Regions from separate parts of the Streptomyces sp. NPDC101132 genome, predicted to be linked through region 1. Evidence: riboswitches for the same ligand, from Rfam matches in the RefSeq annotation. Region 1 holds a riboswitch; the other holds the start of a gene.
The links. Region 1 has a riboswitch for cobalamin ahead of ACIQUR_RS01940 (DUF4430 domain-containing protein). Riboswitches for the same ligand answer to the same signal wherever they lie in the genome.
Positions count from the first base shown of each region.

Region 2: it holds a riboswitch for cobalamin, as region 1 does, so the genes downstream of both, metE (5-methyltetrahydropteroyltriglutamate--homocysteine S-methyltransferase) here and ACIQUR_RS01940 (DUF4430 domain-containing protein) in region 1, are expected to answer to the same signal.

Region 1 covers NZ_JBIVYX010000001.1:398,572-407,159, reverse strand. The annotation lists gene ACIQUR_RS01970 (cobalamin-binding protein) at 1-402, shown strand, start outside; gene ACIQUR_RS01965 (short-chain fatty acyl-CoA regulator family protein) at 412-1,815, opposite strand; gene aceA (isocitrate lyase) at 2,191-3,480, shown strand; gene aceB (malate synthase A) at 3,595-5,187, shown strand; gene ACIQUR_RS01950 (3-hydroxybutyryl-CoA dehydrogenase) at 5,184-6,056, shown strand; gene ACIQUR_RS01945 (hypothetical protein) at 6,204-6,500, opposite strand; cobalamin riboswitch at 6,786-6,928, shown strand; gene ACIQUR_RS01940 (DUF4430 domain-containing protein) at 7,065-7,559, shown strand; gene ACIQUR_RS01935 (hypothetical protein) at 7,622-8,588, opposite strand, start outside.
Region 2 covers NZ_JBIVYX010000009.1:237,150-258,671, forward strand. The annotation lists gene ACIQUR_RS22260 (bifunctional polysaccharide deacetylase/glycosyltransferase family 2 protein) at 1-1,836, shown strand, start outside; gene ACIQUR_RS22265 (acyltransferase family protein) at 2,175-3,263, shown strand; gene ACIQUR_RS22270 (NAD-dependent epimerase/dehydratase family protein) at 3,434-4,498, shown strand; gene ACIQUR_RS22275 (FKBP-type peptidyl-prolyl cis-trans isomerase) at 4,548-4,955, opposite strand; gene ACIQUR_RS22280 (5'-nucleotidase) at 5,031-5,966, opposite strand; cobalamin riboswitch at 6,165-6,316, shown strand; gene metE (5-methyltetrahydropteroyltriglutamate--homocysteine S-methyltransferase) at 6,501-8,825, shown strand; gene ACIQUR_RS22290 (hypothetical protein) at 8,950-9,564, opposite strand; gene ACIQUR_RS22295 (SpoIIE family protein phosphatase) at 9,924-12,419, shown strand; gene ACIQUR_RS22300 (DUF5685 family protein) at 12,497-13,894, shown strand; gene ACIQUR_RS22305 (aldehyde dehydrogenase family protein) at 14,001-15,524, opposite strand; gene ACIQUR_RS22310 (GAF domain-containing protein) at 15,580-16,875, opposite strand; gene ACIQUR_RS22315 (MarR family winged helix-turn-helix transcriptional regulator) at 17,123-17,659, shown strand; gene ACIQUR_RS22320 (alpha/beta fold hydrolase) at 17,762-18,460, shown strand; gene ACIQUR_RS22325 (SWF or SNF family helicase) at 18,579-20,015, opposite strand; gene ACIQUR_RS22330 (DEAD/DEAH box helicase) at 20,012-21,522, opposite strand, start outside.

The sequences.
Region 1 (8,588 bases):
GTCGCCATCGAATGGCTCGACCCGCTGTGGCCCGCAGGCCACTGGGTACCGGAACAGATCACTGCGGCCGGCGGGGAACCGCTGCTGGCCGAGCCCGGCGAGCACACCCAGCCGATGACCTGGGAGGCGGTCCGCGAGGCCAGTCCGGACGTGGTGCTCGTCCTGCCGTGCGGCTTCCCGCCCGAACGGACCATGGCGGAGATCGATCTGCTCACCGCGCTGCCGGGCTGGCAGGAGCTGCCCGCTGTGAGGGCCGGGGAGGTGTGGGTGCTGGACGGCCCGGCGTACTTCAACCGACCGGGTCCCCGCGTGGTCCGCGGCGCCGAGGTGCTCGCCCACGTGCTCCACGGAGTGCGGGCGGGGGACCCCGTGACCGAGGCGGAGGCCCGGCGGCTGGGCTGAGCCCGATCCTCAGTCCCGGCCTCGCGCCACGGGGTAGGGGACGAACGTGCTGCTGTTCTCGTCGACGGTCAGGGCCCGGCCCAGGGGTGGGACGGCGCGCTGGGGGCAGTCGAGGCGTTCGCAGAGCCGGCAGCCCATGCCGATGGGGGTGGCGGTGGAGGCGTTGCCGAGGTCGAGGCCGTCGGAGTAGACGAGCCGGTGCGCGTGCCGGATCTCGCAGCCGAGCCCGATGGCGAAGGTCTTGCCGGGTTCGCCCCAGCCTCCGCGGTGGCGGGTCACGGCCCGGGCGGTCCACAGGTACCGCTGTCCGTCGGGCATGGCGGCGACCTGGACGTGGATCCGGCTGGGCGCGGCGAAGGCCTCGTAGACGTTCCACAGCGGGCAGGTGCCGCCCGCGCGGGAGAAGTGGAATCCGGTGGCGGACTGCCGCTTGGACATGTTCCCGGCCCGGTCGACCCGGACGAAGGAGAACGGGACCCCGCGCAGCCTGGGGCGTTGCAGGGTGCTCAGGCGGTGGCAGACGGTTTCGTAGCCGAGGCCGAAGTGGTCGGTGAGGCGTTCGATGTCGTAGCGGAACTCCTCGGCGGCCGTGTGGAAGGCGCGGTACGGGAGGATCAGCGCGGCGGCGAAGTAGTTGGCGATGCCGATGCGCGCCAGGCCGTGGGCGGGGGAGCCAGCCGGGAAGTCCTCCGTGGCGAGCCGGTCCAGCTCGTCGCCGTACTCCAGCAGGGCGAGTTGCGTGGCCATGCGGAACGCCTGCTGGCCGGGGCGGAGCCGGCCCGACAGGTGCAGGACCCGTGTCCCCTCGTCGTAGTGGTGCAGCCGGTCGGAGTCCGAGGCGAGCCGGATCCCGTGCTGCTCGGTGAGACGGTTCGACAGCACCCGGACGACCTCTCCGGGGCGGACACCGATCTCTCGGGCGAGGGATTCGGCGGCGAGGTCGGTGTCGTGGAGGTAGTTCTGACGCCGGTAGAAGAACTCGCGGATCTCCTCGTGCGGTGAACGGGGCGCGGCCGGGCCCCCGTCCCTGCCGTCCGCGGTGTCAGCCAGCCGCTCCGCCAGGAGCTGGCTGCGCCGCCCCAGGTCCAGGAGGACGGAGGCCACCACGGGCATCCGGGTGGCGAGCTCGGCCAGGTCGGAGGGGGAGACCCGGGCCTCGGCGACCTCGTTCGCCAGAGCCTCGCGCAGGTCCGCGACGAGGCGGCTGGTGTCGCGTTCCGAGAAGAAGCCGGGGTCCACGCCGAACGCCTCGGTCAGCCGCAGCAGGACCGGCACGGTCAGCGGACGGGAGTCGTGCTCCATCTGGTTGAGATAACTGGGCGAGATGGCCAGAACGCGCGCCAGCTCCGCCTGGCTCATCCGGCGCTCCTCACGAAGGCGCCGCAACCGCGCACCCGCGTACGTCTTGCCCACCCGGTCTCCTTCGGCCTGCTTCGGCCTCAGATTACGCATGATCCCGTCGCTGTGAACCCTTCGCAAAGTTGGCAAATGTGCTGCAGAAGATTCGCAGAAGTTGGCAGACGTACCTCATTGATGGCACTGCGTGCCGCTGTCAGAGTCTGTCGTGCGGCCCGCCGGACCCCGGCAGCCTGGCAGACATGCCGGGCCCGACTCGCGCCCTGACGTCGGGAATCCGGCCAGTCCAACCAGGCTGACCTGCAGCATTGCTCAGCTGCTCCCCAGGTGGGGTCGGCGGCCCCGCCTCAGATCAAGGCACACAGTGCCACCTCCTGTCGTAAGCGTCGGGAGGTTGGCAGACCACGCGAACCCATGGAGACGGTGACGGTCATGGCAGACACCAACAGGACGAAGGCGGCGGCCGAGCAGCTCAAGCAGCGGTGGGCCGACGACCCGCGATGGGCGGGCATCGAGCGCACCTACACCGCCGAGGACGTCGTCCGACTCTCCGGCAGCGTCCGCGAGGAGCACACCCTCGCCCGCCGCGGCGCCGAGCGGCTGTGGCGTCAGCTCCACGACCTCGACTACGTCCACGCCCTGGGCGCGCTCACCGGCGGTCAGGCCGTGCAGCAGGTCCGAGCCGGGCTCCAGGCGATCTACCTGTCCGGCTGGCAGGTCGCCGCCGACGCCAACCAGGCCGGGCACACCTACCCCGACCAGTCCCTCTACCCGGTCAACTCCGTTCCCCAGGTGGTGCGTCGGATCAACAACGCGCTGCTGCGTGCCGACCAGATCGCCACCGCCGAGGGCGGCGCCGACACGACTGACTGGCTGGCCCCGATCGTCGCGGACGCGGAGGCCGGGTTCGGCGGGCCGTTGAACGCCTTCGAGCTGACCAAGGCGATGATCGCGGCGGGTGCGGCGGGCATCCACTACGAGGACCAGCTGGCCTCCGAGAAGAAGTGCGGCCACCTCGGCGGCAAGGTCCTCGTCCCCACCTCCCAGCACATCCGCACCCTCAACGCCGCACGTCTGGCCGCCGACATCGCGGACACCCCCACCCTGATCATCGCTCGTACCGACGCCCTCGCCGCGAACCTGCTGACCAGCGACGTCGACGAGCGCGACGCGCAGTTCTGCACCGGCGAGCGCACCGCCGAGGGCTTCTACCGCGTGCAGAACGGCATGGCCCCCGTCATCGCCCGCGGCCTCGCCTACGCCCCGTACGCCGACCTCATCTGGGTCGAGACCGGCACCCCCGACCTCGCCCAGGCCCGCGAGTTCGCCGAGGCCATCCACGCGCAGTACCCCGACCAGATGCTCGCCTACAACTGCTCGCCGTCCTTCAACTGGAAGGCCGCGCTGGACGACGATCAGATCGCCAAGTTCCAGCGCGAACTCGGCGCCATGGGCTACAAGTTCCAGTTCATCACGCTGGCGGGCTTCCACTCCCTCAACCACGGCATGTTCGACCTGGCCCGCGGCTACGCCGAACACGGCATGACCGCCTACGTCGACCTCCAGGAGCGGGAGTTCGCCGCCCAGCAGCACGGCTTCACCGCGGTCAAGCACCAGCGCGAGGTCGGCACCGGCTACTTCGACCTGGTCTCCACCGCCGTCAACCCGGCCTCTTCCACCACCGCCCTCGCCGGCTCCACGGAGGCAGAGCAGTTCCACTAGGACGCTCCGCCCCCTCCCGGCCCGGCTGTGGCCGGAGGCCCGTGTTCAGCGGGAGCCGGAGGACCGTCTCCGTCCGGCTCCCGCCCCACCCTCGTCGCCTCGTCAGGAGACCGTATGACCACCACCGCCACCACGCACCGGGTCCGGGTCCTTGCGGCACCCGGCGACCGCCACGACGAGATCCTCACCCCGGAGGCGCTCGACTTCATTGCATGCCTGGACGCGGCCTTCGGCCACCGCCGCGCCGACATCCTCAAGGAGCGGCTCCGCCGCAAGGACCGCCTCGTTTCGGGCTCCCCGCTGGACTTCTCCATCGCCACCGCCGCCGTCCGCGCCGACCCCGACTGGCGCGTGGCCCCGCCCGCCCCGGGCCTGGAGGACCGCAGGGTGGAGATCACCGGCCCTCCGGACCGCCGGATGACGGTCAACGCGCTCAACTCCGGTGCCCAGGTGTGGATGGCCGACTTCGAAGACGCCACCGCCCCCACTTGGAGCAACGTCATCGGCGGCCAGCTCAACCTGCTCGACGCGATCGAGCGCCGCATCGACTTCACCACGCCCGAGGGCAAGGTGTACCGCCTCGGCGAGGACCTGGCGACCATCGTGGTCCGCCCCCGCGGCTGGCACCTCCTCGAAGAGCACCTGGAGATCGACGGACGGCCCGTCCCCGCGTCGCTCGTGGACTTCGGCCTGTACTTCTTCCACTGCGCGCAGCGTCAGATCGACGCCGGACACGGCCCGTACTTCTACCTCCCCAAGCTGGAGAACGCGGGCGAGGCCCGCCTGTGGAACGACGTCTTCGTCCTCGCCCAGGAACTCCTCGGCATCCCGCGCGGCACGATCCGCGCCACCGTACTCATCGAGACCGTCACCGCGGCCTTCGAGATGGAGGAGATCCTCCACACCCTGCGGGAGCACAGCGCCGGCCTCAACGCCGGCCGCTGGGACTACCTCTTCAGCATCATCAAGACCTTCGGCCACCGCACCGACTTCCAGCTCCCCGACCGCGCCCAGGTCACGATGACCGCCCCCTTCATGCGCGCCTACACCGAACTCCTCGTCCGCACCTGCCACAAGCGCGGCGCGCACGCCATCGGCGGCATGGCCGCGCACGTGCCGGCCAAGGACCCCGACGTCAACGCAGCGGCCCTGGCCAAGGTCCGCCTGGACAAGGAACGCGAGGCCGAGGACGGCTTCGACGGCTCCTGGGTCGCCCACCCCGCGCTCGTCCCGGTCTGCCGCGAGGTCTTCGACGCCGTCCTCGAAGGCAGGTCCCACCAGCTCGACCGGACCCGCGAGGACGTACACGTCCGAGCCGCCGACCTGCTCTCCGTCCGCCGCATCAGCGCGCCGCCCACGGCGGAAGGGGTGCGCGCCAACGTCGCCATCTCGCTCCGATACTTCGAGGCCTGGCTGCGCGGCCAGGGGGCGGTCGCCCTGTACGGGCTGATGGAGGACGCGGCCACCGCCGAGATCGCCCGCGTCCAGCTCTGGCAGTGGCTGCGCCACCGCAGGATCGACCGGGACGCCCTGCTCACCGTGATCGACGAGGAATGCACCGCGCTCACCGCGGAGCGACCGTACGCACTCGTACCGGAGGCCAGGGCCGTACTGGAGCGGGTTGCCCTGGGGCGCGACCTGCCGGCCTTCTTCACTCCCGACACGTACAGCCGTCACCTGGTCCGCCGTGCGGAGGTGCGGTCATGAGCGCCGGTATCCGCAGGGTCGGGGTCGTGGGAGGCGGGCAGATGGGCGCCGGCATCGCCGAAGTCTGTGCCCGCGCCGGACTCGACACCGTCGTCTGCGAGGCCGACGGCACCGCCGCCCGGGCGGCCCGGGAACGCGTCGCCGTCTCCCTCGAGCGCGCCGTCCAGCGGGGCAAGCTCGACCGGATCTCCGCCGAGGACGCGCTCGCCCGCCTCGTCTTCACCGGCAGCCTCGACGACCTGGCTGACCGGCAGCTCGTCATCGAGGCCGTCACCGAGAACGCTGAGGTGAAGACGGAGACGTTCGCAGCCCTGGACAAGATCGTCGAGGACCGGGGGGCGATCCTCGCGACGAACACCTCCTCCCTTCCCGTCATGCGCCTGGGCATGGCCACCGGGCGGGCCGACCGGGTCGTCGGCCTGCACTTCTTCAACCCGGTGCCCGTGCTGCCGCTGGTGGAGGTCGTCTCCTCGCTGCACACCTCCCGGGAGACCGTGGAGACGGTGGAGGCCTTCGCCCGGGAGACCCTGGGCAAGACTGCGATCCGCTCGCAGGACCGGGCCGGTTTCGTCGTCAACGCCCTCCTCGTCCCGTACTTGCTGTCGGCGATCCGGATGGCCGAGTCCGGCTTCGCCACCCCGGCGGACGTCGACGCCGGCATGGAGCTCGGCTGCGCACACCCCATGGGCCCGCTGAAGCTGGCCGACCTCATCGGCCTCGACACGGTGTCCGCCATCGCGGAGTCGCTGTACGACGAGTTCAAGGAACCCCTCTACGCTCCGCCGCCGCTGCTGATGCGGATGGTGGAGGCAGGGCTGCTGGGCCGCAAGACGGGCCGGGGGTTCCACACCTACGACCGGGACTGCTGAGGGACCCGGTGCTGCGGCCGGGCTGAGGGGCCCGGCAGCGTGTGGTGGAAGGGGTGCGGCGGAGTGGTGTCCGCCGCACCCCCTTTCTCGGCTTGCCGTCGCCACTAAGCACTGCCCTGGCGCGCGGTTGTGCAGCCGCCTTGAGAGTCAGGTGCCGGAGTTGTCGACAAGACCCACGATATCGAGGAACTCGATTTGGGGCGGGACGCCATAGATTCCCGTCACCTTGTCGATGATCTGCTCCGTGAAGAAGGAGCGGCCCTTCTCCTCGTCATCCCACACATAGAAGTTCCTTGCCCGAACACCGTCTTCATCGAGCATGAAGCTCTTGAAGCGTAGGCCGGCCATGCCTTCGAACGGTCCGCGGAGTTCGTCGGCAATCCTTGCCAGAGTTGAACGATCGAACTTGTCGGTCTGCGTGAAAGTCACGAGCACGCCGATCATCGGGCTTCCAATCGATTGGGTGAGCAGCGGTCGATCGAGTGATGCTAGCGGCGGATCCTAGTACGTACAGCCGGAAATTCCGGCAATTGGGGCGCGAGTCGGAGATGCGGCTCTACGTCGGGGATACCGACCGGGAGCCGTCGGGATTTGCGAGCATGAAGCTCATTCGAACGAGTGGGTCATTTGGCTGCATCTCGCTCGCGACCCGCCTCGGCGCGGCCGAGTCGCTCAGCGCCCTTGCCACGTAAGGCGCTTGGCTGCCGGGTGTGCGCCCCGTACGATGCCACTGCCCGGCTCCGGCCGGGTCACAACCGAATGGCTGTGCGATCGGGGGAAGCCGGTGGGAATCCGGCGCTGACCTGCAACCGTGTGTGGCGCGCTGACCTGCGCCGCGAGTCGGGATGCCCGCCGCGCGGCAGCATCCGCTTCCACTGTCACGGTCTGCAGAGCGAAGCCCGGTACCGCCGGACCACCACGTCAGCGCGCTCGTCCGCCTGCCGCCGGTGGGACGTGCCGGTCGCGGGAGCCGCATCGGCCGACCGGACCGGTCAGAAAGGCCACCCCATGCGCCTGAGCCCCGCCCGCCGCGCCGCCGTCACCACGGCCGCCCTGGGACTCGCCCTCACCGGCCTCACCACCGTCCCGGCCGTCGCCCACGCCAAGCCGGTCAACACCAACGCCCCTGTCAAGGTCAACCTCACCGTGCAGGGGCCCGGCGGGCAGCTGTTCAAGGGGAAGATCACGACCAAGGGCCACGACGTGACCACCGCCACCGGCGGCACCCACAAGTGCGACGGCACCAACGGCGGCGCCAACCCGAGCAAGGTCCCCACCCCGACCGCCGCCCTGGACGACGCCGCCCGCCTGAACTACTTCGCCTGGGACGGCACCTGGTACGCCTCGTTCGACGACTTCTCCGTCGACACGATCAAGGGTGTCAGCGGCGGCGGCTCGGCCTACTGGAACATATCCGTCAACGGCACGCCCACCCCGGTCGGCGGCTGCCAGTTCAAGCTGAACGCGGGCGACCAGGTGTCGTTCGTCTGGACGTCCTTCTGATCCGAGCAGGTGCCGCACCACGGGCGGGGGAGCAGGACGCGTACCCCCGCCCGTCGCACGTCTCAGGCGCCCCAGCGCAGTGCGATGGTGTCGCCCACGTTGATCACCTTGTTGCGGGCGGCCCCGGCAAAGGCGGAGCCGTCCACGCTCACCTTCCAGGTGTTGGGGCCGCTGTTGGCCTTGCCGTTGACGGCAGTGATGGTGCCGGTGCCGGAGGACGGCGTCACGCTGGTGACACAGCCGGCCGGGGTGGCCGCCGTGGTTGCCGCGTTCAGGACGTCGCCGAGGGTGGTGGTCGTGCCGGTCGGGGTGAAGGAGACCGAGCAGACCTTCAGGCCGCCCGCGCCGTCGTCCACGGTGAGCGCCAGCTTGGTGGCGGTGCCCGAGGTGAACGTCGACTGGGCCACCCACTGCGGGGCGCCCGGGGTGACCGGGACGGGCGGGGCGGAGGTGAAGCCGCCGCTGGCGACCGCGCGCAGCGAGTCGATCGAGGCGTAGGCGGTGGGGCTGGTGTCGGCCGGCTTGTACTTGAAGCCGCCGCCGGGGTTGTACTGGTTGGCGATGAGGAAGTCGATCGGGGTCTTGCCTGCGGTGGTGAGGAAGTCGCCGGTCTGGGGGTTGATGTCGCAGGCGTTGAGGCCGGCGACGGCCCAGCCGTTGGAGCTGGTGTTGACGCCGTACATCGAGTTGAAGGCGCCCGAGGTGGTGACGAGCTTGCTCTTGAGGAAGTTCTTCGCCTGGACGACGTCGGTGTCGGTGTTCGGGACGCCGGAGGCGCACAGGGCGGCCATGGCGGCGCCGGTCATGTCGATGTCGCCGGGGGTGGCCAGGGCGGTCGGGTTGCCCTCGGCTTTGCCGTACTGCCAGCCGCCGTCGTTGTGCTGGTTGGCGCGGATACGGGCGACGAGCGAGTTGGTGAGGGCCTGCGGTATGCGGGCGCCGCCGGCCTGGGCCTTGGCGCCGCCGAGGGCGAGGGCGGCGAAGACGGTGCCGTTGAAGTTGGCGGAGGGGCCGAAGTAGCCGGGTTCG
Region 2 (21,522 bases), on a different contig from region 1:
AAGATCCTCAAGATCCTCGCGGACCGCGGCGTCCGCGCGGACTTCTTCGTCACCGGCGCCATGACCACCCGCGAGCCCGACCTCATCCGGCAGATCGTCGCCGGCGGCCACGAACTCGGCGTGCACACCTTCACCCACCCCGACCTCGTCTACCAGTCCCACGCCCGGATCAGCTGGGAGCTCGCCCAGACGCAGCTGGCCCTCGCCGGCGTGGCCGGCGTGCACAGCGCCCTGTTCCGCCCGCCGTACTCCTCCGACGCCACGGCGCTGGACGACTGGAACTACCCGGTGATCAAGTACGTCGGCGCCCGCGGCTACCTCACCGCGTTCGTCGACCGCGACACCGACGACTGGAAGCGCCCCGGCGTCGAGAAGATCGTCAAGGCCGCGATGCCCACCCGGCCGGGCGCGGGTGCGCTGATCCTGCTCCACGACGCGGGCGGCGACCGCACCCAGACCCTCACCGCGCTCGGCCAGATCATCGACCGGCTCCAGGCGCAGGGCTACCGCTTCACCACCATCTCCGACGCGCTCGGCGCCTCCAGCGCCACCGTGCCGGTGCAGGGCTTCCAGCTGTGGGCGGGCAAGGGCTACCTCTGGGCCACCCAGTTCGCCGTGCTCACCCTGCCCGTGCTGGTCGGGCTGCTGGCCGTGGTCGGCTTCCTCAACTTCGGCCGGTTCGCGCTGATGCTGGTCCTCGCACCGGTCCACGCCCGCCGCGCCAAGCGCCGCGACGCCTGGGGCCCGCCCGTCACCCGGCCCGTCACCGTGCTCGTACCCGCGTACAACGAGCGCGAGTGCATAGCCAACACCCTCAACTCCCTCGCCGCCGGCGACCACCCGATCGAGGTGATCGTCATCGACGACGGCTCCACGGACGGCACCGCCGACATCGTCGAGGCCATGGCCCTGCCCTTCGTCCGGCTGATCCGCAAGACCAACGGCGGCAAGTCCAGCGCGCTCAACGCCGGCATCGCGGCCGCCTCGTACGACATCATCGTGATGATGGACGGCGACACCGTCTTCGAACCGTCCACCGTCCGCGAGCTGATCCAGCCCTTCGGAGACCCGGCCATCGGCGCGGTCGCGGGCAACGCCAAGGTCGGCAACCGCGACAGCCTCATCGGCGCCTGGCAGCACATCGAGTACGTCCTCGGCCACAACCTGGACCGCCGGATGTACGACATGCTGGGCGTCATCCCCACCATCCCCGGCGCGGTCGGCGCCTTCCGCAAGGAAGCCCTCCGGCAGGCCGGCGGCATGAGCGACGACACCCTCGCCGAGGACACCGACATCACCATCGCGGTGCTCTGCGAAGGCTGGCGGATCGTCTACGCCGAGCACGCCCGGGCCTGGACCGAGGCACCCGCCAGCCTCCAGCAGCTCTGGTCCCAGCGGTACCGCTGGAGCTACGGCAGCATGCAGGCGATGTGGAAGCACCGCCGCGCGGTGACCTCCGACGGGCCGGCCCGCCGCTTCGGACGGCTCGGACTGCCGCTCATCGTGCTCTTCGGCGTGGTCGCCCCGCTGCTGGCACCGCTGGTCGACCTGTTCCTGCTGTACGGCGTGTTCTTCGGGGACGCCGAGCTCACCCTCCTCAGCTGGGGCGGCTTCATCCTGCTCCAGGGCGCGCTGTCCTGGTACGCCTTCCGGCTCGACCGCGAGAAGCCCTGGCACCTGATCAGCCTGCCGATCCAGCAGATGGTCTACCGGCAGCTGATGTACGTCGTCCTGCTGCAGTCCGCGATCACGGCGATGACCGGCGGCCGCCTGCGCTGGCAGAAGCTCCGGCGCACCGGCGAGGTCGCCGCCGCACCGGTGGAGGCCCGACCGTGACCGCACCCCAGCACTCCGGACGCAACCAGGACACCCTCAGGCTCAGGGTTCCGCCCGTACCGCGACCGCAGCCGGAGGCCCCGACCCGGCAGACGGCGTACGAGGGGTGGCCCGAGCCTTGGCCGTCGCCCGCGCCCGCTCCCGCCTCCGCGCCCGCTCCCGCCTCCGCGCCCGCGGCCGAAGCGGGATCCGGACCGTGGCGGGGCGCTCCCGGTACGCCCGGCACTCCCGGCACTCCCGGGGCGGCCGACGCACCGGAGGCACCCGGGGCGCGGCCCCTGCCCGCCCGCGGCCGTGACCGCTACCTGGACCTCCTCCGTGCCCTGGCACTCGGCCGCGTGGTGCTTTACCACAACTTCGGCTGGGCCTGGCTGCCCCTGGTCTTCCCGTCGATGGGCGTGATGTTCGCCCTCGCCGGCTCCCTGATGGCCCGCTCCCTCAGCCGCCCCGCCCTCGGCGTGATCCGCGGCCGGCTGCGCCGCCTGCTGCCCCCGATGTGGCTGTTCGGCGCCATCCTGATCACCCTCCAGATCCTCGACGGCTGGGGCCCCGACTCCGAGGGCCACCCCACCTGGTGGTGGGCCAAGCTGTCCTTCTGGGTCCTGCCGCTGAGCACCCCGCCGTACGCGGACGGCCTGACCGGCTTCCACCTGGTGGAGCCGACGTGGGCCGCGCAGATCGTCGTACCGCTCTGGTACCTCCGCGCCTACCTCTGGTACGTCCTGTTCTCCCCGCTGCTGCTCCGGGCCCTGCGACGGCTCCCGTGGGTGACGCTGTGCACGCCGCTGGCCCTGACGGTCGTGATGCACACCTTCTTCCCCGACCAGGAGTTCGTCTACTACCGGGTCTGGGAGACCGCGAGCGACTTCGCGATGTTCGGCTCCTGCTGGATCCTCGGCATGGCGCACCAGGAGGGTCTGCTCAAGAAGATCCCGCAGTACGTGCTGCCGTCCGTCGCGCCGCTCGTGATGGTGGCCGGCTTCTGGTACCTCCAGACCCGGCCGGTCGACCCGACCGTGCCGACCGACATCGAGGCCTGGCCGATCGCCCAGTCGCTGTGGTCCCTCGGCTTCGTCGCCCTCCTGCTCCACATCAGCCCGTACTGGGAGCGTTGGCCCGGCCCGCTGGAACGCTGGAACGGCCTGATCACCTTCCTGAACGCGCGCGCCGTCAGCGTCTACCTCTGGCACCAGACCGCGCTCGTGGCGGCCATCCCGCTGATCGACCCCCTGTGGAGCGTCCCCTTCGTCTACGAGCACTTCCGGTGGCTGCTGGCCAGCCAGTGGTTCACGCTGCTGGTGGCCGTGCCGCTGGCCGGGCTGCTCGTGCTGACCTTCGGCTGGATCGAGGACGTGGCCGCCAGGCGGCCGCCCCGCCTCCTGCCGTACCCGCGCCGCCAACGCGGCAGACGCCGCGCAGCCGGCTGACGGGGCGCAGGCACCCCGTACCCGACGCCCGGCACCCCCGCACCCGCACCCCCGGCACCCCCGCACCCGCCCCCCGGCACCCCGTACCCCTGGTGCCGGGCGGCCCCCGGGCGTAGGCTCCGGCGACCCGCGCGGCAGGCGTGCGGGCGCGGCCGAGGGACGGTGGGGGCATGGACGGCACGCGGGGCACGGCCGGGGGCCCGGTGCTGGTGACCGGCGGCACCGGCTTCGTCGGCAGCCATCTGGTCCAGGCGCTGCTGGAGCGCGGCTACCGCGTCCACGCCACGGTCCGGTCGCTGCGGGACGCCGCGAAGGTGCGCCCCCTGCACGAGATGGCCGGCCGCTTCCCCGGCCGGCTGGAGCTGTTCGAGGCGGACCTGATGGTGGCGGGCTCCTTCGACCGGGCGATGGACGGGTGCCGGGTCGTCTTCCACGTCGCCTCGCCCTTCCTGATGCCCGAACAGATCAAGGACGCCCTGAAGGACGTGGTGGAGCCGGCGCTGACCGGCACCCGCAACGTCCTGGCCGGCATCGAGCGGACCCCCACGGTCGAGCGCCTCGTCTTCACCTCCACCGTCGGCGCGATCTTCGGGGACTACGCCGACGTCCTGGACATGGACGGCCGCACGCTCTCCGAGCGCTACGTCAACACCACCAGCACCGTCGAGAACAACCCGTACCACTACGCCAAGACCGCCGCCGAGCAGACCGCGTGGGAGGCGGCGCGCGCCCAGGACCGCTGGCGCATGGTGTCCGTCAACCCCGGCCTGGTCCTCGGGCCCTCGCTCACCCCCGCCTCGGCATCCGGCAGCCTCTTCCTCGTGGACGAGCTGTTCAAGGGCTGGTTCTGCTACGGCGCACCCGACTTCTCCTTCACCGTCGTGGACGTCAGGGACGTGGCCGCGGCCCACATCGCCGCCGCCGAGCAGCCCGGCGCGCACGGCCGGTACATCCTGGCCCGGCCGGAGATGGTGTCGTTCCGCGAGATGGCCCGGGCCCTGCTGGCCGTGCGCCCCAGGGACCCACGCCTGCCCCGGTGGGGCCTGCCGCACTGGCCGGTACGGCTCCTGGGACCGGCCTTCGGCCTCACGCAGGACTACATCCGCAAGCACCTCGGGATCAGGTTCGCGGTCGACAACCGCAGGAGCACCGAGGAACTCGGCATCACCTACCGCCCCTGGCAGGAGACCCTTGTCGACCACCACCACGCCTGGACCGGGCGCCGCGCGGCGTGAGCCCGGAGCACGGCCGCGCGGCCCGCGCAGCCGGCCGGCGGAGCGGGCCTCACGCGCCGCTGCTCCACCCGCCCGTGCCCGAGTACGAGTCGACCAGGTCCACCACGAACACCAGCGTCGAGCCGGCCGGGATCAGCGGTGAGGGCGACTGGTTCCCGTAGCCGAGCCGCGGCGGAACGACGATCTCGCGCCGGCCGCCGACCCGCATCCCCTTCACCCCCCGGTCCCAGCCCTTGATGACCCGGCCGCTGCCCAGCGCGAACTTGAACGGCTCGCCCCGGTCCCAGGAGGCGTCGAACTCCTGCCCGGTCTCGAAGGTCACCCCGACGTAGTGGACCTTGACCACCATGCCCGGCTTCACCTCGGGCCCGTCCCCGACGACCAGGTCCCGGACGGTCAGCTCGGCCGGAGCCGCACCCTCCGGAACCACGACCTCCGGCTTCTCCAGCGCACCCATTGCAGCCCCATCACTCGCCGTCGACAGTCCCGGCACGGACCGGGCGGACACCCGGACACCCCGTGCCCCGGATGATCACGGTACCGGCGCGTTCACGATGCCGAACGGCACGTGGACGCTCGGGGTGGCCGGCGCCGTGCCGTTCAGGTGCGCGACCTGGTCGTCGAAGAAGATGTGCGGGTCGAGCGCGCGCATCACGGCCGCCTTGTCGACGCCGCCGAGGAAGAAGGCGTCGTTCACCCGGAGTCCCCACTGCCTCAGGCTCCGCACCGCCCGTTCGTGCGCGGGGGCGTCCCGCGCGGTGACCAGGGACACCCGCAGCCGGGGCCGGTACGCCGGGACCGCGCGCCGCTCCTCCTCCTCGCGGCGCTGGATCCGGTTGACGCCCGCGAGGAACTCCCGCAGGGGGCCCGGGTCGTGCGGGGTGGTCGCGTTGAGCACCTCGTGCGCGCGGAACTCGTCGATGCCCGCCGACTGGTAGATCCGCTCGGAGGAGTCGTCCGCCAGGACGCCGTCGAAGTCGAAGGCGATCCGCAGCTCCCGGTCGGCGTCGTCGTCGACCCGCTCCGTCCTGAGCACGTGCCCCGCCGGCAGCCCGTCGGCCATCGCCGCACGGACGTCGGCACCGTCGGCCGACAGGAACAACGACATGTTCAGGGCCGGCATGAACCGGTGCGACGGCCGGCCCTGCCGGAAGACCGCCCGGCTGATGGGCAGACCGTGCGCCGCGATGGAACGCATCACCCGCAGCCCGGTGTCGGGGTCGTTGCGCGACAGGATGATGACCTCGACCAGCGGATCGGACGGATCCGCGAGGTCGTTCAGCGACAGCAGGCGCCGCACGAAGGGGAAGGCCACGCCCTTGCCCAGGACGTCGTCCGCATGGGCCTCCTGGCAGGCCCGGTACGCGTCCTCACCCCGCTCCCGGAACACCGCGTCGCACTCGGTGAGGTCGAACAGGGCACTGGAGGCGATCCCCACGACGAGGCGGTCGGACAGGTCGTACTTCATCACGCCCCCCGCCGGCACACGTGCAACACCGAGGGGGTTATCACCCGTTCGAGCCGGCCGAAAACGCGTACCCCCCCCGCCGGGGCGGCGGCCCTGGCACGCGTCCGCATGCCGGACGGGGGTCGTCACCCGGCAGGCGTCCGGCATACGCTGGCCGGTGCAGCTGGTTCGCCCCGTCCGCCAGGCGGGATGCGTCGCAAGAGGGAACCCGGTGGGAATCCGGGACTGCCCCGCAGCGGTGAGCGGGAACGACCGCCGTCATACGCACTGGGACCGCGAGGTCCTGGGAAGCGACGGCCAGTAGGTGCCCGCCTCTTCGGAGGCCGGCGTGCCCGCGAGTCCGAAGACCTGCCCGTTGCCCGTGCCGGCCCGAGCCGTGCGCGGATGTCCCGGTGACCTCGTGGGCGGGTCGGCGTACACAGCAGACGGTCGACCGCGCGTGCCGCGCGGGTCGTGGCCGTCCGCTCCTCGTACCCCTTCGCGCCTCCGGGGCCCATCGGGATCTCAGGGATTCATCTCGCGAAGGAGATCTCCGTGACCACCAAGTCCGCAGCCGCGGCAGCAGGCGCCACCGTCCACGGCTACCCCCGCCAGGGCCCGAACCGTGAGCTCAAGAAGGCGATCGAGGGCTACTGGAAGGGCCGCGTCACCGCCGACGCACTCCGCACCACCGCCGCGGACCTGCGCAGCGCCAACTGGCAGCAGCTCGCCTCCGCCGGCATCACCGAAGTGCCCACGGGCGACTTCTCGTACTACGACCACGTCCTGGACACCACCGTCATGGTCGGCGCGATCCCCGCACGCCACCGGGCCGCCGTCGCCGCCGACACCCTCGGCGGCTACTTCGCCATGGCACGCGGGACCCAGGACGTGCCGCCGCTGGAGATGACCAAGTGGTTCGACACCAACTACCACTACCTGGTCCCCGAACTCGGCCCGGACACCGTCTTCACCGCCGACCCCGCCAAGCAGGTCGCCGAGCTCCGCGAGGCCCTCACCCTCGGCCACACCGCCCGTCCCGTCCTCGTCGGCCCCGTCACCTACCTGCTGCTCGCCAAGCCCGCACCCGGCGCGGCAGCCGACTTCCGGCCGCTGACCCTGCTCGACCGGCTCCTGCCCGTGTACGCGGAGGTCCTCACCGCCCTCCGCGCCGCCGGCGCCGAGTGGGTGCAACTGGACGAGCCCGCCCTCGTCCAGGACCGCACCCCGGCCGAACTCAACGCGGCCGCCCGCGCCTACCGCGAACTCGGCGCCCTCACCGACCGGCCCAGGCTGCTCGTCGCGTCCTACTTCGACCGGCTCGGCGAGGCCCTGCCCGTCCTGGCCAAGGCACCCGTGGAGGGACTGGCGCTCGACTTCACCGGCCCGGCCGCCGCCAACCTCGACGACCTCGCGGCCGTCGGCGGACTGCCCGGAAAGCGGCTGGTCGCAGGGGTCGTGAACGGCCGCAACATCTGGGTCGACGACCTGGGGAAGTCCCTGACCACCCTCGGCACCCTGCTCGGCCTCGCCGACCGGGTCGACGTGGCAGCCTCCTGCTCCCTCCTGCACGTCCCGCTCGACGCCGCCGCCGAGAAGGACGCCGACCCGCAGATCCGGCGCTGGCTGGCCTTCGCCCGGCAGAAGGCCGCCGAGATCGCCACCCTGGCCAGGGGACTCACCTCCGGCACCGCATCGGTGGCGGGCGAACTGTCCGCCAACCGCGCCGTCCTGGCCTCCCGGGCCGCGTCCCCCCTCACCCACGACCCCGCCGTCCGCGCCCGCGCGGCGGCCGTCACGGAGGCCGACCGGCAGCGCTCCCAGCCCTACCCCGAACGTGCCGCCGCCCAGCGCGCCCACCTGCGTCTGCCACTGCTGCCGACCACCACGATCGGATCCTTCCCGCAGACCGACGAGCTCCGGGCGGCCCGTGCCGACCTGCGGGCCGGACGCATCGACACCGCCGGCTACGAGGCGCGCATCAAGGGCGAGATCGAGGAGGTGATCTCCTTCCAGGAGAAGACCGGCCTCGACGTCCTGGTGCACGGAGAACCCGAACGCAACGACATGGTCCAGTACTTCGCCGAGCAGCTCACCGGCTACCTCGCCACGCAGCACGGCTGGGTCCAGTCCTACGGCACCCGCTACGTGCGCCCCCCGGTCCTGGCGGGCGACATCTCCCGCCCCGAGCCGATGACCGTCCGCTGGACCTCGTACGCCCAGTCCCTGACGGCCAAGCCGGTCAAGGGAATGCTGACCGGCCCCGTCACCATGCTCGCCTGGTCCTTCGTACGCGACGACCAGCCCCTCGGCGACACCGCACGCCAGGTCGCGCTCGCCCTGCGCGACGAGGTCGCCGACCTGGAGAGCGCGGGTGTCCGGGTCATCCAGGTCGACGAGCCCGCCCTGCGCGAGACCCTCCCCCTGCGCACCGCCGACCACGCCGGCTACCTGGCCTGGGCCACCGAGGCCTTCCGGCTCACCACCAGCGGGGTCCGGCCGGACACCCAGATCCACACGCACATGTGCTACGCCGAGTTCGGCGACGTCGTCGCCGCCATCGACGACCTCGACGCCGACGTCATCAGCCTCGAAGCCGCCCGCTCGCACATGCAGGTCGCCCGCGAACTCGCCGCCCACGGCTACCCGCGCGAAGCCGGCCCCGGCATCTGGGACATCCACTCCCCGCGCGTCCCCGGCACCCGGGAAGCGGCCGGCCTGCTGCGCACCGGCCTCGACGCCATCCCGGCCGGGCGGCTGTGGGTCAACCCCGACTGCGGACTGAAGACCCGCGGCTGGGCCGAGACCCGCGCCTCCCTGGAGAACCTGGTGGCCGCCGCCCGCGAGGTCCGCGCGGGCCTCACCGGCGACGACGCCTGACCCGAGAGGCTCCCGGGGCCGGCCGTCCACCGCGCCCGGCCCCGGGTCCCCGGGCGTGGCGGACGGGCGACGGCCCCGACCAGGAGTCCGCACAGCCCCGGGCCGTTCCGTCAGGCGTCAGGCGTCAGGCGAGGACGTTGACGGCACGGGCGACCACGAGACCGAGGATCAGCAGGGAGACCAGCGACTGGATGCCCATGGCGATCTTCGCCCAGGGGGCGAGCGGCATGACGTCGGTGGGGCTGAACGCGGTGGCGTTGGTGAGCCCGAGGTAGAGGTAGTCGATGAAGTACGGGCGCCAGTCGGCGCTGCCCAGCCGCGGGTCGACCTGCTGGGGGAAGGCGAGCGCGGGCGCGCCGGGCAGGCGGTGGGCGCGGGCGGCCGGCCCGCCGCCGTCGAGTTCGAAGTACAGCAGGGAGAACGCGAGGACCGTACCGGTCCACACCGTGCCGCCGGTCTGCAGCAGGCTGACGGCGGAGCTGGTCTCCTGGCCGCCGTGCAGGATGTCGTCGACCAGCTGGACCGTCGACCAGACGGCGCTGAGCGCCAGCACCCCCACGAGGGCGATCGACAGCGTGCGCAGGGCGGCCGACCGCCGGTCGATCCGGCCCGGGTCGCCGGCGATGAGCGCCAGCAGGAGCAGCCCCTCGACGGCGGGGAGAACCCAGCGGGGCGCCAGCCGGAGGTCGTCGGGGAGCAGGACGGTCAGCACCATCGCGGTGACGACGGCCGCCGCCATCGGCCATCGGGGCTCGCCCAGGGGCTCGCCCGGGGGTCCGCCCCGGGGTACGCCCGAGGATTCGCCCGGTCCCGGGCTCCGGGTCGGCTCAGGGGTGCGTCCGGTCACGATGGCGGCCCTTACGGTCGGGTGCGGAGTCACGGGGGGTGAAGTCACGCGGGGTGCCGGTCGCCCAGGACCGGATTCCGACTCTGGAGGCGCCCGCCCGGCCGGTCAAGCAGGCCACGCCGATCAGCCGGGCGCCGCACGCCGCAGCAGCTCAGGGCCCCGGCCGCGGCCCGACTCGCCCGGACGGTCCCGGGCGCGACAGCATGGAGGGGAGGCGGCCGGCGCAACCCCCGGAGGAGGCGACGCGGACGGTGACCAGTCGTGGCTTTGCGTTCTGCGGCGCCGAGCTCGCCGCTGTCTACGTGGTCGCCGACCAGGGCAGGGAACTCCATCTGGCCGAGCTGACCGGCAACCGGGGCCTCCTCCACGCACTGCCCGCCGTCCTCGCCGTGGCCGGCCGCTCGCCCGCCGCCCACGCCTTCCGCGACGGCCGCGCCCTGTGGCTGGCCCCCGGGGAACCCGCCCCGTTCACCGCCGACCCCCACCAGGGCCCCGCCCGGATCCGCGAAGGTGACCCCGACCCCGACCCCGACGCCGACCCCGCCCCCGACCCCGACCCGCCGTCCGGGATCTCCCTCGGCGCGCTGCCCCTCGGCCACGGCGACCAGGAGCTCGGGTGCCTCGTCGTCGCCGGCGAGGTCCGGGGCGGCTTCAGCCCCGACCGCCGCAGCCTCCTGGAGCTCTACGCCGACCAGGTGGCCGCCGGACTCGAATCCGTCGCCGCCCGCTCCGCCGGACGCAAGGCCCCCCAGGCGCACCTCGCCCAGTCCCTGGTGCCGCACCAGGGCGGCGCGTTCATCGTCGAACTGAGCACCGGCCGCATGGAGGCCCACGCCCACGTCCTGGAGCTGCTCGGCCTGTCCCCCGAGGAGTTCGACGGAAAGGTGGAAACCCTGCTCGCCCGCGCCGTCCCCGACGACATGCCCGCCCTCATGGCGATCGTCGAGCCGGACCGGCCGGCCCCCGACGGACAGCAGCTGGCCTTCCGCGTCCACCGCCCCAACGGCGAGCTGCGCTGGCTGGGCCTGCGCTGCCGCGTCGAGGCGGACCCCGACGGCACACCGCGCCGCGTCCTGGGCGTGGTCGCCGACGCCACGTACCTGCGGCCCAGCGCCGACGAGGTCTCCCTCGTCCAACGGCTGTCCGCCACCCTGGCGGGTGCGGCGACCATCCGGGAAGTCAGCCGGCTCGCGGTCGCCGCCCTGCGCGAACCCCTCGGCGCCGCCCGCGTCGCCATCGGCGAACTGGAACCGGAACGGCTCGTCATCACCTGCCTCGACCCGCCCGAACCCGACGCCTGGCCCGAGGCCTGGCGCTCGGAATGGCGCTCCGAGTGGCCCGACCTGCCGCTCGGCGACCTGCCCACCCTGCAGAGCGCGCTGCGCGGGGGACACCTCAGCCTGTGGCCCCCCGGCGCCGCCCTCGAACGCGGCCTGCTGGGCGTGGGACCCGGCGGTCTCGCCGTGCTGCCGCTGGCCGCCGAGGGCAGGACCGTGGGCGCGTGCCTGGTGGGGTGGGACGCCGAACACCGCTTCGGACCGGAAGAGCGGTCGCTGCTGACCGCGACCGCGGGCCTGGTGGGCCAGGCCCTGGTACGCGCCCACGCCCTGGACGCCGGCCACGAACTCGCCACCATGCTCCAGCGCAGCCTGCTGCCCCGCAAACTCCCCGAACTCCCCGGCGGGGTCGCCGTCGCCCGCTACCTCCCCGCGACGGCCGGACTCGAGGTCGGCGGCGACTGGTACGACGTCATCCCGCTCGGCGGCGGCCACGTCGCCTTCGTCATCGGGGACGTACAGGGCCACAGCGCCGCGGCGGCCACCATCATGGGCCAGATGCGCACGGCGGTCAGGGCGTACGCGGTGGAGGGCCACCCCGCCGACGTGGTGGTCGCCCGGGCCAACCGGCTGCTCGTCGGCATGGAGACCGACCTCTTCGCCACCTGCGGGTACGTGGACCTGGACATGGAGGAGGGCATCGCCAAGGTCGTACGGGCCGGCCACCTGCCGCCGCTGCTCCGCCACCCCGACGGCATCACCGAGGAACTGGTGGTCGAGGGCGGGCCCCCGCTGGGCGTGCTCGCGGAAGCCGAGTTCCCCATGACCGAAGCGGGCCTGCTCCCCGGAACCCTGCTGGTGCTGCTGACCGACGGCCTGGTCGAGTCCGCCCGGATGCCGCTGGAGGAGGGCATGCGGCGGGTGCGCGACGTGCTCGCCGTGGCCGGCCCGGTCGACGCCGGAGCCGTCGCCGACGAACTGCTCGTCGCCGCCGGCCGGCGCGACGACGACGTGGCGCTGCTCCTGCTGCGCTACGACGGCACACGGGACCGGCCGCTGCGCAGCCACTGGAAGGTGTGGCGGCTGCCCGACGCGGTCCTGCACGCCCGCCGCTTCGCCGCGCGCACCCTCCGCTCCTGGGGAGCGGCGGACGAACTCGACGCGGCCCTGCTGGTCGTGTCCGAGCTGGTCACCAACGCCATCGCGCACACCCAGGGCGAGGTGGGCATGGACCTGACCCTCTCGGCGGACCGGCTGCGGATCGCCGTGAGCGACGCGTCGCCCCGCAGCCCCGTCAAACCGGTGTCGGTGAGCTGGGAGTCGACCGGCGGCCGGGGGCTGCTCATCGTCGAGGCGATGACGGCGTCCTGGGGCTCGGTGCCGCTCAGCGGCGGCAAACAGGTCTGGGCCGAGATCCCCTGGTCCCGCACCGCTCCGCCGCCCGGCGGGCAACCGGAGGGAACCATCTAGGATGTCGGCCGCGTGTTGCTGTCACGTGCGGCTGACGTCACGCCGTCGTGGCTGTGTTCTTACGGGGGAGAAGTTCGGTGTTCGGAATCATCAGGCCCTGCCGTCATCGCCTGGGCGAAGGCCTGCGTACCGAGTGGATGGCGCACCTGTGCGGGCTGTGCCTCGCACTGCGCAGCGAGTACGGACAGTTCGCGCGGGTGGCCACCAACTACGACGGCCTGATCGTCTCGGTGCTGACCGAGGCGCAGTCGGAGCGCACCGGCGACTGGCGGCGCGGTGCCGGCCCGTGCCCGCTGCGCGGCATGCGGTCGGCGGACGTGGCACAGGGCGAGGGCGCGCGGCTGGCGGCCACGGTGTCCCTGGTGCTGGCCGCGGCGAAGATACGCGACCACGTGGCCGACGGCGACGGCCTGGTGGCGCGCCGGCCGGTGGCGCTGGCGGCCCGCCGGATCGCCCACGGCTGGGACCGGGCGGGCGCCGAGGGCGGCGTACGGCTCGGCTTCGACACCGCCGTGCTGATCGGGGCGGTCGAGCGCCAGCCGGAGATCGAACGGTCCACCGGCCCCGGCGGCTCGCTGCTGACGGTCACCGAGCCCACGGAGACGGCGACCGCGGCCGCCTTCGCGCACACCGCGGTGCTCACCGACCGCCCGGGCAACGCCGCACCGCTGGCGGAGGCCGGCCGGCTGTTCGGCCGGCTGGCGCACCTGCTGGACGCCGTGGAGGACCTGGCGGCCGACGAGACGTCAGGCGCGTGGAACCCGATCGCCGTCACCGGCGCGGACCTCACCGAGGTGCGCCGGCTCTGCGACGACGCCGTCCACGGCATCCGACTCGCCCTGTCCGACGCCGTGTTCGTCGACGGCCGCCTGGTACGGGCCCTGCTGGGCGGCGAGCTGGAGCGCGCCGTCGACCGCGTCTTCGACCCCCGGCACCGTCACCACCGGCACCGCCCGCAGTCGCGCGGCCTGCGCATGCTTCCCTGGCTGGGACGCCGTACGGCGACGGGAACGCCCGCGGAGACCGGCACCGGCGCCGGCATACCCACCGGCGCGGCCTGCGGTGTCGGGTCGCTCGCGGGCGTGGCCCCGGAGGGCGCGCCGATGGCGTCGGGCCGTCCGCCGGAGGGGCAGTGCCGGCGGTGCGGCCAGTGGCGGCAGCTGTGCGCCCACTGCACGTTGTGCTTCGGCTGCTGCCGCTGCAACGCCGACGAGGGAGAACCCTGGGACTTCGGCGGCGGCAGCGGCGGTCCGGGCCGGAACGGCTCCCGCGGCAGCGATTCCGGCGGCGACGGCTGGTTCGGCGGCCACGGCGGCCACGGCGGAGGCAACTCGGGCGGCTTCTCCGGCGGTTCGGGCGGCGGCCACGGCGGCCACGGCGGTTCCGGCGGTTCCGGCGGCGGTTCGGGCGACGGCTGCGGCGGTGGCGGCGGCTGCTGCAACCCCTGCAAGTGCTGCTGCGACTGCTGCGACTGACCGAGCACGGCCCGACCGCACCCGGCCCCACCGGGGAACCGGGTGCGGAAGACCCGAGGGTGCCCCCAGGCGGCCGGCCCGGGCGCCCGCACCCCCGCGGCCACTCCTAGAAGAAGCCGAGCTTCTTGGGCGAGTACGAGACCAGGACGTTCTTCGTCTGCTGGTAGTGGTCCAGCATCATCTTGTGGGTCTCCCGGCCGATGCCGGACTGCTTGTAGCCGCCGAAGGCCGCGTGGGCCGGGTAGGCGTGGTAGCAGTTCGTCCAGACGCGGCCCGCCTGGATCGCGCGGCCCGCGCGGTACGCCGTGTTGATGTCGCGGGTCCAGACGCCCGCCCCCAGGCCGTACGACGTGTCGTTCGCGATCCGGATCGCGTCCTCGAAGTCCCGGAACGACGTCACCGAGACCACCGGCCCGAAGATCTCCTCCTGGAAGACCCGCATGCGGTTGTCCCCCTCGAAGATGGTCGGCTGGACGTAGTAGCCGCCCGCGAGCTCGCCGTCGTACTCGATCCGCTGACCACCCGTCAGGATCTTCGCGCCCTCCCGCTGCCCGATCTCCAGGTACGAGAGGATCTTCTTCAGCTGGTCGTCGGAGGCCTGGGCGCCGATCATGGTGTCCGTGTCCAGCGGGTGCCCGGGCGTGATGAGTTCGGTACGCGCCACGGCGGCGTCCAGGAAGTCCCCGTACCGGCCGCGCCCGATCAGGGCGCGCGAGGGGCACGTACACACCTCGCCCTGGTTCAGCGCGAACATCGTGAAGCCCTCCAGGGCCTTGTCGCGCAGGTCGTCGTCCACCGCCCAGACGTCGTCGAAGAAGATGTTCGGGCTCTTGCCGCCCAGCTCCAGCGTGACGGGCTTCAGGTGCTCCGCCGCGTACTGCATGATCAGACGGCCGGTGGACGTCTCACCGGTGAACGCGATCTTCGCGACCCGCGGGCTCGTCGCCAGCGGCTTGCCCGCCTCCTCGCCGAAGCCGTTGACGATGTTGACGACGCCCGGCGGCAGCAGGTCGGCGACCAGCCCCATCCAGAAGTGCACGGACGCCGGGGTCTGCTCGGCCGGCTTCAGGACCACCGCGTTCCCGGCGGCCAGCGCCGGCGCCAGCTTCCACACCGCCATCAGGATCGGGAAGTTCCAGGGGATGATCTGGGCCACCACGCCCAGCGGCTCGTGGAAGTGGTACGCGACCGTGTCGTCGTCCACCTCGCTCAGCGCACCCTCCTGCGCGCGCAGCGCGCCCGCGAAGTAGCGGAAGTGGTCGATCGCGAGGGGGATGTCGGCCGCCAGGGTCTCGCGCACCGGCTTGCCGTTCTCCCACGTCTCGGCGACCGCGAGGCGTTCGAGGTTCTGCTCCATGCGGTCGGCGATGCGCAGCAGGACCGCCGAACGCTCCGCCGCCGGGGTGCGGCCCCAGGCCGGCGCCGCGGCGTGCGCGGCGTCCAGCGCCCGCTCCACGTCCTCGGCCGTGCCCCGGGCGACCTCCGTGAACGGCCGGCCGTTGACCGGGGAGGGGTTCTCGAAGTACCCGCCGCGCGCGGGCGGTACGTACGCGCCGCCGATCCAGTGGTCGTAGCGGGGCGCGTACTCGACGAGCGAGCCCTCGGTGCCGGGCGCTGCGTAACGGGTCATCCCTGACTCCTCCCGAAGAGGCGCCCGTCCGCGGTGACGGGCGCTCGCCGCGAGGCTAGGAGCCGGTACGTTGCGCGGACGTTGCCCGGGAGACGGCGCACAGGCCCAGTTCGGCGTCCAGCGCCCGCGCCCGGGCCAGGGCCGGGCCCCGGCGGTCGGCCGGCAGGGCGTGCGCGAGGGCCCGCCAGATCTCCGGGTCCCCCTCGCCCCACGGGCTGTACGCCCAGTCGCCGAGCAGCCCCGCGTCGCCCCGCGCGATCAGCGCCGCCCGCAGCCGGTCCGCGAGCCGGCGCCGCAGCCGGACGACCTCCGGAGCCGTCGAGGACGGCAGCAGGGGACCGGCGTACGCCGACAGGGCGGCGGACACCGCGCCCAGCGCCAGCTGCTCCGCCACGAACGCGTGGTCCGTCGTCACCGGGGACGCCAGCCGGTAGGGCCGGGACAGCAGGACGCCCGGCCCCAGCAGAGCCCGCAGCCGCGACATTTCAACGCGCAATGTCACAGGTGACACCGTTTCATCCTCGTACAGTCCCACCAGCAGCTCGTCCCCCGTCACCCCCTCCGGACGGCAGGCCAGCAACAGCAGGATCTCGCTGTGCCGCCGCCCCAGCCGCACCCGCCGCCCGTCCCGCGCGAACACCGCCTCGTCCCGCCCCAGGACCCGCAGCCCGTCCGCCGCCGCCGCGGGCTCCGGCGCCAGCAGCGCCAGCTGCGACTCCGCCGCCCGCGCCACCGCCTGCACGAACGCCAGCGAATGCGGATGCGCCAGCCCGTCCCCGCCCGTGATGTCCACCGCCCCCAGCAGCCGCCCGCTCCGCGGATCGTGCAACGGCGCCGCCGCACACGTCCACGGATGCACCCGCCTGCTGAAGTGCTCCGCACCGAACACCTGCACCGGACGGTCCAGCGCCATCGCCGTCCCCGGCGCGTTCGTCCCCATCGCCGACTCCGCCCATCGCGCCCCCGGCACGAACCCCAGCCCGTCCGCCCGCCGCCGCGTCGCCGCGTGCCCCTCCACCCACATCAGCCGCCCGCCCGCGTCGCACACCGCGAGGAGGTGCTCCCCGTCCGACGCGAACGCCCCCACCAACTCCCGCACCACCGGCATCACCCGCGCCAGCAAATGCTGCTCCCGGTACGCCGCCAGCTCCGCGTCCGGCAGCTCCACCCGCGCCGCGCACTCCGGGCTCACCCGGGCCCGCGCGCACCGCCGCCACGATTCGGCCACCACCGTCCGCACCGGCGGCCCCAACCGCCCCTCCGTGGTGAACACGGCGTGCGCCCGCCGCAGTTCACGCGACCGCCGCGCCGGATCGGCACCGGCCGGCAACGCCACCCACGGATCACTCAACACGCCTCCCGCCCTCGGGTGCCCCGCCCGCGCCGCCGCGAGCCCTCCGGCGCCCCCCATCGTCGTACCGGCCCCCGGCCCCGGCAAGGAGCGCGTCGGCCACCGACTCCCGGTCCCGCCGCGCCGATACGGCCGATTGGCACCGCACGCCGGACGGGCGCCCCACCGCGGCCTTGGCTAGGGTTGCCGACGGGCCGCGCCACCACGACGCCACCCCGCAGACACCGCGAGGCACCCAGGGGGAACCATGCCCGGCACCGCGCCAGACGACGGGCGCCCGGACGACCGGGGCGCGGAAGACCGGCGCCCGGAGGACCGGCGCGCCGTCTTCCGCCAGTACGTCGACGCCGTCGGCCTGCACGGAATGGCCGGCGCCGAAGCCGCCGGACTCCAGCCCTCCGAATGGTTCGCCCTCAGCCACCTCACCCGCGAGGGACCGCTCACCTCCGGCGAACTCTCCGCCCGGACCGGGCTCACCACCGGCGCCACCACCCGCCTCATCGACCGCCTCCAGCGGGCCGGCTACGTACGCCGCACCACCGATCCCGGGGACCGCCGCAAGGTGCTCGTCGAACCCGTGCCGTACGCGCTCACCGGCGTGGACGACGTCGTCTCCCCGGCCAGGCGCCGCATCGCCGAACTCCTCGACACCTACTCCGCCGACGAACTCGACCTGCTCTTCGACTACTTCAGCCGCGCCGCCCCCGCCTTCCACGCGGCCACCGAGGAGATCCGCGAGGCGGCCGGCCCGCGTCGCCGGACCACCGCCGCCGACCGGCTGTGACCCGGCGCGCGGCGCAGCCGCGGCCGCGTGCCGTCAGCGGCTCCGGCGCGGCCGCCCGCAGCGGACGGCCCGTTGTCAGTGCCCGCGGCTAGCGTGGCGGCCATGAGCGAATTCGTACTCGTGCCGGGCGCCTGGCTCGGGGCCTGGGCCTGGGACGCCGTCGTACGCGACCTCCGCGCGGCCGGCCACGGCGCACACCCGCTGACCCTGACCGGGCTGGCCGAGCGCCGCGGCACCCCCGCCGGACAGGCCACCCACGTCCAGGACGTCGTCGACGCCGTCGTCGGCGCGGACCTGCGCGACGTGGTGCTGGTGGGGCACAGCTACTCGGGCATCCCCGTCGGCCAGGCCGCCGAGCGCATCGGCGACCGCCTCACCCGGGTCGTCTTCGTCGACTCCAACGTCCCCGTCCACGGCGAGTCGTTCCTCTCCGCCTGGCCCGACGGCCGCGCCGCGGTGGAGGCCGCCCTCGCGGCCCACGACGGCTTCTGGCCGCCACCGTCCGCGGCCGAGTACGCCGGCCAGGGCCTCACCGACGCGCAGGTCGAGCGCATCGTCGCCGGTGCCACCCCGCACCCCGGCGCGACCCTCACCGAACCGGCCGTACTCGACCACCCGCTCGGCGAACTGCCCGCCCTGTACGTGAAATGCCTGCTGGACGGCGCCGAACCGGGCCCCGACGTGACCGCGCTCCTCCAGCACGACACCTGGCGCCTGGCCGAACTCGACACCGGCCACTGGCCGATGCTCTCCCAGCCGCACGAACTGTCCCGCCTCCTCCTGGAGGCCGCGACGCGCTGACCCCGCCGGCGCGCGGCCGCCGCGTCGGGTGACGACGCCGCGGCACCACGGATCCCCGGGCCGCCCCGCCGCTGCACGGGGCCGTCGGCAAGGCGCTGCCCCGTACCGGTCCGGCCGGCTACGAGTCGCCCGGGTCCGGATCACCCGGCTCCAGTACCGACAGGGCCGCGGCCGGGTCCGGCTCGCCCGCACCCGCGGGCACCCACCGGCCGGCCTCCTCGCGGAAGGGCCACCAGCGCCCGTCGCGCCCGTAACGCAGCTGCGCACCGGAATCCCGTACGGTCCACCGGTTCCGCACCCCGCGCAGCACCGGGCCCTCGCCCTCCTCCCAGGCCGCCGCCAGCGCCGCCCGCATCCGCGCCCGGTCCTCCCGCCCCGGATCCCACTCCTCCTCCAGCACCTCCAGCGCCGCGGCACCCCCGTACCGCCAGGCCCGCACCGCCAGCGCCAGCCCACGCCGGTCGCGCCCCGTACCGGCCGCCAGCCGTCCCAGCACCCGCAGGTCGGCGGCGTCGGCGGCAAGCCGCACCGCATCCTGATCCGGCGTCAGCGAAGCCTCGTACCCACGGACTTCATGGCCCGGCGCCACCGCCTCGGCCAGCATCCGGTGGGCCACCCGGGCCGCGGACTCGGCCAGGAACTCCAGCGCGTCCACGTCCACCCCGCCCCCCGGCTCCCGCTCCGTGTCCAGTGACGGCGGCACCCCCGGCACCCCCGGCACGTCCGGCAGCTCCGGCAACGGCGCCAACAGGATCGCGGCGGTGGCGAACGCCTCGGCCGCGTCCACCCCCTCTTCCCCCTCCACCCCGTCCCCGCCTCCCGCGGCGCCCGCCCCGTCCGCACCACCGCCGACGCCGCCCAGCGCACCGGCCCCGGAGCCGGCACCGGCCCCGGCCCCGACACCGGCCCCCGCGCCCGCCCCGGCCACCCCTGCCGCCCGCACCTGCAACCCGTCCAGCACCTCGCCCTCCCCGCGCCCCCGCAACAGCAGCAGCACGAACGGATCATGGTCCAGCAGCCGCGCCACCTCGTGGCACAGGGCCACGCTGTGCGCACAGTGGTCCCACTCCCCGCACTCACACGCGGGCTCCAAGTCACCGATGCCCGGCAGGAGTTCCACCCCGGCGGCATCCGCGTCCTGCACCAGCTCCGGCGGCACCACCCGGTCCAGCAGCGCCGCGATGTGCCCCGACTCGGCGGCCGCGACCGCCAGCAGCCGGTCCCAGTCACCCGCGTCGAAACACCGCACCAGCACATCGGTGCGGTACGCCTCCCCGTCCCCGTCCGTGACCACGGCCGTCAGCCTCCCGGGACGCACCGAGACCGCCCCCACCCCGCCGGCCCGCGCCACCCGCCGCCCGAGCTTGACCTGCGCGCCGTCGAGCGCGCTGTGCTCCAGCGCCCGCAGCCAGGCCCGGCCCCACCACGTGTCCGCGAACCCCCGCCCGTGAGCGGCCGGCGGCAGCGCCGGGAACGTCAGCTCCCGCCCGTCCCCGCCCGCAGCCCCGTACCCCGAAACCGAACCCGCACCCGCACCCGTACCGGTCCCCGTCACCGCATGCCTCCCCGCAGCTCCACCAGCTCCGCCAGTTCCGCGTCGGTCAGTTCGGTCAGCGCGGTCTCGCCGCCCGCCAGCACCGCGTCGGCCAGCGCCTTCTTCCGCTCCAGCAGCGCGGCGATCCGGTCCTCGACCGTGCCCTCCGCCACCAGCCGGTGCACCTGGACCGGCTGCGTCTGCCCGATGCGGTACGCGCGGTCCGTCGCCTGCGCCTCCACCGCCGGGTTCCACCAGCGGTCGTAGTGCACCACATGGCCGGCCCGCGTGAGGTTCAGCCCCGTGCCCGCGGCCCGCAACGACAGCAGGAACACCGGCACCCCACCCGACTGGAACCGGTCCACCAGCTCCTCCCGCCGCCGCACCGGCGTACCCCCGTGCAGCAGCTGCGCCGCCACGCCGCGCGCCGCCAGGTGCCGCTCGATGATCCGGGCCATCGCCACGTACTGCGTGAACACCAGCACCGAACCGCCCTCCGCGAGGACCGTGTCCAGCAGTTCGTCCAGCAGCTCCAGCTTCCCCGAGCGGCCCGGCACCCGGGGCCGCTCCTCCTTCAGGTACTGCGCCGGGTGATTGCAGATCTGCTTCAGCGAGGTCAGCAGCTTCACCACCAGACCGCGCCGCGCCAGCCCGTCCGCGGCCGCGATCTCCGCGAGCGTCTCCCGCACCACCGCCTCGTACAGGCCCGCCTGTTCGGCCGTCAGGGACACCGCGTGGTCGGTCTCCGTCTTCGGCGGCAGCTCGGGCGCGATGCCCGGATCGGACTTCCGGCGCCGCAGCAGGAACGGCCGCACCAGCGCGGCCAGCCGCTGCGCCGCGAGGGGATCGGCCCCGCCCTCGACCGCCGCCGCGTACCGCGAACGGAACGTGCCCAGCCGCCCCAGCAGCCCGGGCGTCGTCCAGTCCAGTACGGCCCACAGCTCCGACAGGTTGTTCTCGACCGGGGTGCCGGTCAGCGCCACCCGCGCCTTCCCGCCGATCGTCCGCAGGGCCCGCGCCGTGCCCGAGGCCGGGTTCTTCACGTGCTGCGCCTCGTCCGCGACGACCAGGCCCCAGGGGACGGCGGCGAGCGCGGGCGCGTCGAGGCGCATCGTCCCGTACGTGGTCAGCACGATCTCGCCGTCGGCCGGGCCGGCCAGACTCCGGGCACCGCCGTGGAAGCGCCGCACCGGGGTGCCGGGAGCGAACTTCCGGACCTCCCGCTCCCAGTTGCCCAGCAGCGAGGCCGGGCAGACGACCAGGGTGGGGCCCGCGGTCGCGGGATCACCCTGGCGGTGCAGGTGCAGCGCGATCAGGGTCACGGTCTTGCCCAGACCCATGTCGTCCGCCAGGCAGCCGCCGAGGCCGAGCGCCGTCATCCGGGCCAGCCAGTCCAGCCCGCGGAGCTGGTAGTCGCGCAACACGGCGTTCAGCCCCGGCGGTTGGGGCACGGGCGGGACGGGATCGCCCGCGCCGTGCGGCTCGTCGCGGCGCTCGGGGTCGGCCAGCCGCTGCCGGAGGCGCTCCA